Regions from separate parts of the Mesorhizobium sp. B2-5-3 genome, predicted to be linked through region 2. Evidence: predicted binding sites of a transcription regulator. Region 2 holds the regulator's gene; the other holds the start of a gene.
What was found. The regulator LexA, encoded in region 2, represses DNA repair genes until DNA is damaged. The targets are predictions, from matches to a motif close to TGTTCNNNNTGTGTTCNG.
Positions count from the first base shown of each region.

Region 1: FJ867_RS10900 (UvrD-helicase domain-containing protein) is a predicted target of LexA. The motif match lies at 2,792-2,809, and genes of this name have one in related genera.

Region 1 covers NZ_VFUS01000004.1:124,917-129,127, forward strand. Annotated here, with positions in the region: gene FJ867_RS10900 (UvrD-helicase domain-containing protein) at 55-2,751, opposite strand; gene FJ867_RS10905 (glucose/quinate/shikimate family membrane-bound PQQ-dependent dehydrogenase) at 2,934-4,211, shown strand, end outside.
Region 2 covers NZ_VFUS01000011.1:53,826-58,036, forward strand. Annotated here, with positions in the region: gene FJ867_RS22965 (ComEC/Rec2 family competence protein) at 1-1,344, shown strand, start outside; gene lexA (transcriptional repressor LexA) at 1,338-2,081, opposite strand; gene FJ867_RS22975 (TetR/AcrR family transcriptional regulator C-terminal domain-containing protein) at 2,548-3,225, shown strand; gene kynU (kynureninase) at 3,222-4,211, shown strand, end outside.

The sequences.
Region 1 (4,211 bases), on a different contig from region 2:
GAAAACCTCAGGATTTTTGACCAGCTCCTTACGCGAGTGAGTGTCCATTTTTTCTCACACAGCCGCGACAAACCCATCCAGCACGCGTTTCTGGCCGGCCTTGTCGAAGTCGATGGTCAGCTTGTTGCCTTCGATGGCCGCGATGTTGCCGTTGCCGAATTTCTGGTGGAAGACGCGGTCGCCGACGTTGAAGGGGGACGGCGTGTCGGCGACGGATTTGGCGACCAACTCGCCATCGATGGTGCGGCCCTTGATGCTCGTGCGGCCGGCGCCGTAGCCGCTGTCGGTCTCGCCATAGCCGATGCGCTCGACCTGGTGGCCGGAGCGCGAGCCCCAGTTGCGATCGGTCGCTTCGGTGCGGTTCTGCTGCGCCCGCTGCCAGCCCGGCGTGGCGTAGCTGTTGGAGAAGGCGCCGGATTTTTCGGCGCCGACATTGTCGAAGCGCGAGGCGCCATAGGGGTTCTGTCTTCCTGCCCCCTGGCCGCCCCGGCCGGAAGCGAACGAGCCGCCGCCATAGGAATTGCCGTAGCCGCCATAGGAGTTGCCGCTTTCGGCGACTTCGACATGGGTTTCAGGCAGTTCATCGAGGAAGCGGGAGGGAATCGTCGATTGCCACAGGCCGTGGATGCGGCGGTTGGAGACGAACCAGATGTGCAGGTTCTTCTTGGCACGGGTGACGCCGACATAGGCCAGCCGGCGCTCCTCCTCCAGGCCGGAACGGCCGCCTTCGTCCAGCGCGCGCTGGTGCGGGAACAGGCCTTCCTCCCAGCCCGGGAGAAAAACGGTCTCGAATTCGAGGCCTTTGGCCGAATGCAGCGTCATGATGTTGACGGCGTCGAGTTCGGCGTTCTGCTCGGCGTCCATGACCAGAGCGACATGTTCGAGGAAGGAGCGCAGCGATTCATACTCCTCCATGGAGCGGATCAGCTCCTTGAGGTTCTCCAGCCGGCCGGGCGCTTCGACCGAACGGTCGTTCTTCCACATGTCGGTGTAGCCGCTCTCTTCCAGGATGGTCTCGGCCAGTTCGGTGTGCGGCGTGGTTTCCAGCGCCTTCTGCCAGCGTTCGAAATTGGCCGCGACCTCGCGCAATGCGGCGCGCGGTTTGGGCTTCAATTCATCGCTCTCGGCGAGCTTGGGGGCGGCTTCCAACATCGGTACGCGCAGCGCGCGGGCCGTGTCGTGGATCTGGCGGATGGTGGTTTCGCCGAGGCCGCGCTTGGGCACATTGACGATGCGCTCGAAGGCGAGATCGTCGGCGCCTTGCGCGACGACGCGGAAGAAGGCAAGCGCGTCGCGGATCTCCATGCGCTCATAGAAGCGCGGGCCGCCAATGACGCGGTAGTTGAGACCGAGCGTGACGAAGCGGTCCTCGAACTCGCGCATCTGGAAGGACGCCCGCACCAGGATCGCCATGTCGTTGAGATTGTGCTTCTGGCGCTGATAAGCCTCGATGGTCTCGCCGACAGCGCGCGCTTCCTCCTCGGAATCCCAGGCGGCGTGGACGTTGACCTTGCCGTCCTCGGGATCGTCGCGATCGGTGAACAGCGTCTTGCCGAAGCGGCCTTCATTGTGGGCGATGAGGTGCGAAGCGGCGCCGAGGATATGCGCGGTGGAACGATAATTGCGCTCCAGCCGGATGATGGTGGCGCCGGGAAAATCCTTGTCGAAGCGCAGGATGTTGTCGACCTCCGCGCCGCGCCAGCCATAGATCGACTGGTCGTCGTCGCCGACGCAGCAGATGTTTACTTTGTTTTCGCTCACGGGCTGTTCCGCGCCTGCCGGCGCGGGCCCGACCCCTCTTTTCTGCGCGCCTTCGGCGTCGCGGGAGGGGCCTCGCGAAGGCTCGGACGCCCGGTCGGGCTTGCGGCCTTCGGCCGAATGCAAATCCGTAGACGTCGCGCTACGCCCGCTATTTGGCCGCTGCGCCAGGAGCCGCAGCCACATGTATTGCGCGGTGTTGGTGTCCTGGTACTCGTCGACCAGGATATATCTGAACCGCTTGTGATACTCCTTCAGCACGTCCGGATTGGCGCGGAAGATGCGGATAGGGTGGCAGAGCAGATCGCCGAAATCGCAGGCGTTCAGCGTCTGCAGGCGCTCCTGATAGGCCTTGTAGAGCTCGCGGCCCTTGCCGTTGGCGAAACTGCGCGCATCGCCCTCGGCGATATCGGCCGGGCCTTGCCCCTTGTTCTTCCAGCCGTCGATCATCTGCGCGAACTGCTTGGCCGGCCAGCGCTTGTCGTCAAGGCCCTCGGCCTGGATCAATTGCTTGATCAGCCGCACGACGTCGTCGGTGTCGAGGATGGTGAAGTCGGATTTCAGCCCGGCAAGCTCGGCGTGCCTGCGCAAGAGCTTGACGCCGATCGAGTGGAAGGTGCCGAGCCAGGGCATGCCCTCGACATTGCCTTCGCCGATCAGGATGCCTATGCGCTGCTTCATCTCGCGCGCGGCCTTGTTGGTGAAGGTCACGGCCAGGATCTGCGAGGGAAAGGCTTTTCCGGTCGCCAGGATGTGGGCGATGCGGGTGGTCAAGACGCGCGTCTTGCCGGTGCCGGCGCCGGCCAGCACCAGAACGGGACCTTCGGTGGTTTCCACCGCCAGCCGCTGCTCGGGGTTCAACCCTTTGAGATAGTCGGGCGCGTTGTTGTGGCCGCTGCGGGCAGCCATGGCGCGCGCGGCGATGCCCGACGGGGCGGTGGGCCGCGCATCGGGTTCATCGAAAAAGGGCATGTCTTCGGAAAAGCCGGACATCGCCCCCGAATGTAGTGATTCGGTGGAGAAAGACCAGAACTGTCTACGTTTTGTTCCACTCCTGATTGTTTCCGGCCTGCTTGACAGGCAGGGCGGGTGAGGGAAAGCTGCGCAAAGGGCAGGGAGGGGATCCTGTTGCCCACGGCCGCCTCGAGGCGCGCAACAGTCGAAGGAGTATCATCTTGGCTGTCACCATCACCTCCCTCATCCTCTTCCTCATCGGCCTCGCGCTTGGCGCCGGCGGCATCTGGTTGGCTTCACTGGGAGGCAGCTGGTACTACATCATATCAGGCATCGCCTTCCTCATCGCAGCATGGCTGCTCTACCGGCGCAGATCCACCGCGCTCTGGCTCTACGCCGCGATCGTGCTGGGCACGCTTGCCTGGGCGGTCTGGGAAATCGGCTTCGACTGGTGGGAACTCGGGCCGCGCGGCGGCATCATCGTGCTCGTCGCGTTGTGGCTGCTGACGCCGTGGGCGAGGCGGGGCCTTGTTGGTCCCGATGGCCGCGCGCCGCTCATTCTCGCCGTGTTGGCGTCGCTGGCGGTCGCCGGCTATTCAATGACGACCGATCCCAAGGATATTGCCGGCAATCTCGACACCGACAAGGTGACCCCGGCGGCCGATCTCGGCGGCGACATACCTGCCGGCGAATGGCACTTCTACGGCCGTACGCCCTATGGCCAGCGCTATTCGCCGCTCGACCAGATCACGCCGGAGAACGTCGCCAACCTGCAGCCGGCCTGGACTTATCGCACCGGCGACGTGAAAGGTCCCGACGATGTCGGCGAGACCACCTATCAGGTGACGCCGCTGAAGATCGCCGATACGCTTTACATCTGCACGCCGCACAATTTCGCCATCGCCATCGACGCCGCCACGGGCAAGGAGAAGTGGCGCTACGATCCCCAGGTCAAGCTCGACAAGGACCGCCAGCACCAGACCTGCCGCGGCGTCTCCTACTACGCCGACGCCAAGATCGGTGCCGGGCAGCCTTGCGCCGCGCGTGTCTACCTGCCGACTTCGGACGCGCGGCTGATCGCGCTCGACGCCGCCAACGGTCAGGTCTGTCCGTCCTTTGCCGAAGGCGGCACGCTGAACCTTCTGACCGGCATGCCTTATCCCAAGTCCGGCTATTACTATTCGACCTCGGCGCCGCTGATATCGGGCGGCAAGATCATCGTCGGCGGCGCGGTCAACGACAATTATTCCACGCAGGAGCCGTCCGGCGTCATCCGCGCCTTCGATGCCTCCACGGGCGCGCTGATCTGGAACTGGGATTCCGGCAATCCCGACCAGACCACGCCGCTGGCGGCAGGCCAGACCTACACCGCCAATTCGCCCAACATGTGGTCGACGCCGAGTGCCGACGAAAAGCTCGGCCTGCTCTACATACCGCTCGGCAACCAGACGCCGGACCAGCTCGGCGCCGGCCGCAGCGCCAATGTCGAGAAATTCTCC
Region 2 (4,211 bases):
CGCCGGCCGGTCAAGAAATACGCGGCCGCGGCGGCACTTTTCTCGATCGCCGCCTATCTCGTCATTTCGGGCGTCGTTGTCGCCGCCGAACGCAGCTTCATCATGCTGGCGGTGATGCTGATCGCCGTTCTGTTCGATCGGGCGGCACTCACCATGCGCAATCTGGCTATTTCGGCGATCGCCGTCATCGTGGTGTCGCCGCACGAGGTGGTAGGGCCGAGCTTCCAGATGTCGTTCGCCGCCACCGCGGCCCTGGTGGGCGCCTATGCCGGCTGGTCGGATCGCAAAGCCGACAAAGCGCGGACCCCGCCGCCGCAACGGACCTTGCCCGGCCTCCTGACGCGAAAATTGCTGCTGGCGACAGGTGGGCTCGCGATGACCTCGATTATCGCGGGAAGCGCCACGGCGCTTTTCGCCATCTGGCATTTCCAGCGCGTGTCGCCGCTCAGCCTGTTCGCCAATCTTGCCGTCATGCCGATCGTTTCGGTCGTGATGTTCCTTGCGGTTGCCAGCGCGCTGCTGATGCCGTTCGGGTTCGATGGACCATCCCTTTATCTGATGGGGAAGGGACTGACCGCGATGATCGCCATATCAGGATGGATCTCGCAACGCTCGCCGGTCGACGCGGTCGGGTTGATTTCGCAGCAATCCGTCCTTCTGGTGGCGATCGCCCTGGTCATCGCGACGATGGCCACGACATGGCTGCGGCTGGCGGCACTTCCCTTCGCGCTCGCCGGCCTGTTGACCGTCTCGGACACGCGCACGCCGGACGTGCTGATTTCGGAGGATGCCCGCCTGGTGGCGTTGCCGATCGGCGGCGGCGAGCTCGCGATCAACCGGGCGCGCCCGAACGAATTCACCGTCGATAATTGGAAACGCGCGCTGAAGTCCGAAACCATCGTTGCGCCGGAACTGTTCGACAGCGGAGACCGACAGTTCGACATCTTCGATCCCGCGCAACTTCCGGCGGGAGCGCCTTTCTATTGCTTCACGGGCCTGTGCATGGCCCGGCATACCTCGGGGGCGATCATCGCGCAGGTGGAGGATCGCAAGGACGCCTGGAGGGCCTGCTCCTATGCGGATCTGATCGTCATCAACGACCCCGCAGGCTACGATCCCTGCCACAATCCGCTGGTTCTCGTCATCACCAAGCGGCAGCTCGCTCGTAAGGGAAGTGCCGCCGTCTTCTTCGACCAGCAATCGGCGACGGCACCGGCACGGGTCAGCTTTGCCGTCGACAGGCCATATCGGCCTTGGCACGAACAGCGGAAATTCTCACGCGAGGCAAGGGGACTGCCGCCTTACCGTAAACCCGAAAAGCCCACCGCCGACCCCGCTCAGTAGCGCCTGATCAGGCCGACCAGCTTGCCTTGCACCTTGACCCTGTCCGGTCCGAAAATACGTGTTTCATAGGCCGGATTGGCAGCCTCGAGCGCAATCGAAGCACCCTTTCGGCGGAAGCGCTTCAGCGTTGCTTCCTCCTCGTCCACCAGGGCCACGATGATCTCGCCGGGACTTGCGGTGTCGGCATTGCGGATGATGACCGTGTCGCCGTCGAAAATGCCGGCCTCGATCATCGAATCGCCCTTGACCTCCAGCGCATAGTGTTCGCCGCCCATGATCATGTCAGGCGGCACTGAAATGGAATGCGTCTGATGCTGGATGGCGTCGATCGGCACACCCGCTGCGATGCGACCCATGACCGGGATCGACACCGCTGAAACCGCATCGTCGTCATTGCCGGCAGCGGGCAGACGCGAAGACGTCGCCGGCTTGATCTGCCGGCTAGGGCTGCTGCCCTGTCCGAGGCTGCCCTGGATGACGCTCGGGGAGAACTTCTTTGCCGCGTTAAGACCCGGCGCGATCGAGTCCGGCAGGCGCAGCACCTCCAGCGCGCGCGCCCGGTTGGGCAGGCGGCGAATGAAGCCGCGCTCCTCCAACGCCGTGATCAGCCGATGAATTCCCGACTTGGAGGCGAGGTCCAGCGCTTCCTTCATCTCGTCGAAGGACGGCGGAATGCCGCTTTCCTTCAGCCGTTCATGGATGAACATCAAGAGTTCATGTTGCTTGCGCGTGAGCATGGCGGCCCCCAAAGGCATTGCACGAAGGGTCTGGAACCAGAATCAGAAAACAAACCCAGAACAAACACTATCTGTTCCAGTTGTGTTCCGCAACCATTTAAAGTTTAATGAATTTCTTAAGGCGACGGAAACGAAATGCCCTCCCGCAGCCAGCATCCTGCCAGCGCGGTCCGTCGTCAATGCGCTCCCGGGCCCTTTGAAACTATTTTGGTTAATGGCCTGTGGCCCGACCGGTCTCCACTCTTGGCACAAGCCTGCAAGCTGGGTGACCGGCAGGTGCGGGGTGCGTTTGGGCGGATTAGAAACCCCTGCGGCTCGTGAACGAAACGAAACCAAAATGCCAACTTCCGCCGGAAAACGGCCAGACACCACCACTGGTCGCGATGGGCTGCGTTCGCTCGCTCCTTGCTTCCCGTTCGCTTGACGAAACCGTATAATAATGTACGGTTTTCGAAGAGGAACACCAATGATCACGCCGAAGCAGGCCGCGCGACGCGAACGGATAGAGGAGGCCGCCTATGCGGTGCTCCGGGAAACCGGCTACAAGAGCGCCTCCCTGCTTGCTATCGCCAAGCGGGCATCGGCCTCGAACGAAACCCTCTACAACTGGTACGGCAACAAGCAGACCCTGTTTCGATCCTTGATCGAAGCCAATGCGGGAGAGGCAAGGAAGCTGCTGGAGGACGCCCTTCACCAGGCGCGCGATCCGCTCGAAACCCTGAACTTGCTCGGGCCAGTCCTGCTGACCCTCGTGACGGGCGACAAGGCGGTGGCGCTCAATCGCGCCGCGGCCGGCGACGTCAACGATACAGGCACGCTTGGCCAATCGATCGCGCAATTCGGCCGCAATACCATAATGCCGCTTGTTGGCGACCTGCTTCGAACCGCAAGTCGGGCCGGCCTGATCGCCTGTGACGATCCTGCCGAAGCCGCCGACATCTACATCAGTCTTTTGATCGGCGATCTCCAGGTTCGCCGGATCGTTGGGGTGCTCGAGGAACTGCCTCGGGCGGAAATCGAGCAAAGATCGAACCGGGCGTTCACCCTGTTCTTGCGCGTCTATGCGGCCAGCCCTTGCCCGGGCGGCAAAACAGCCGGCCCGTTTCCAGGGCGCTCTTCTCACCGAGGAACATCGCGACCATGAGCAAAATTCCCGATCTCGCAGCGATCGAGGCAATGGACACCGCGGATCCGCTGCGTGCCATGCGTGACCGCTTCACCTTGCCCCAGGGGGTGATCTATCTCGACGGCAATTCGCTGGGCGCCGCTTCGCCCGCCGTGTTCGGCGAGCTGCAGAAGGCCGCCACGCAGGAGTGGGCGCAGGATCTCATCCGCGCCTGGAACACCGCCGGCTGGTTCGACATGCCGGTCGAACTCGGCGACCAACTCGGGCGCCTGATCGGGGCCGCCGCCGGCCAGACGGTGGTCTGCGATACCACCTCGATCAACATCTACAAGGTGCTGCATGCGGCACTCGGGATGCGGCCGGACAGGTCAGTCATCGTCGCCGAGGGGGACAGCTTTCCGACCGATCTCTATATGGCCGAAGGCGTTGCCTCGACGCGGCCGGGCACGGTGCTGCGGCTCGAGGGTGTCGATGCGCCGACCATAGAAGAACTGATCGACGAGCGGGTCGCGGTCATCCTGGTCAACCACGTCAACTACAAATCCGGGCAGTTGCGCGACGTGGCCGCGCTGACGCGGACGGCACATGATGCCGGCGCGCTGATTGTCTGGGATCTCTGCCATACCGCCGGCGCCTTGCCCGTCGAGCTCGACCGTTCGAATGCCGATTTCGCCGTTGGCTGCACCTACAAATATCTCAATGGCGGCCCGGGTGCCCCGGCCTTCATCTACGCGGCCGAGCGCCACCATGGCGATGTCCGCCAGCCGCTCAGCGGCTGGTGGGGCCATGCGCGGCCATTCGCCTTCGAACAGGGTTTTGCTGTCGGCACAGGCATCCGCCGGTTTCTCTGCGGCACGCAGCCTGTGCTGTCGATGCGCGCGCTCAAAGGGGCGCTCGATGTCTGGAACGACGTCGACATGGCAGAGGTGCGCAGGAAGAGCATGGCGTTGACCGATCTGTTCATCCAACTGGTCGAGGCAAAATGCGGCGCCTACGGCCTCGAA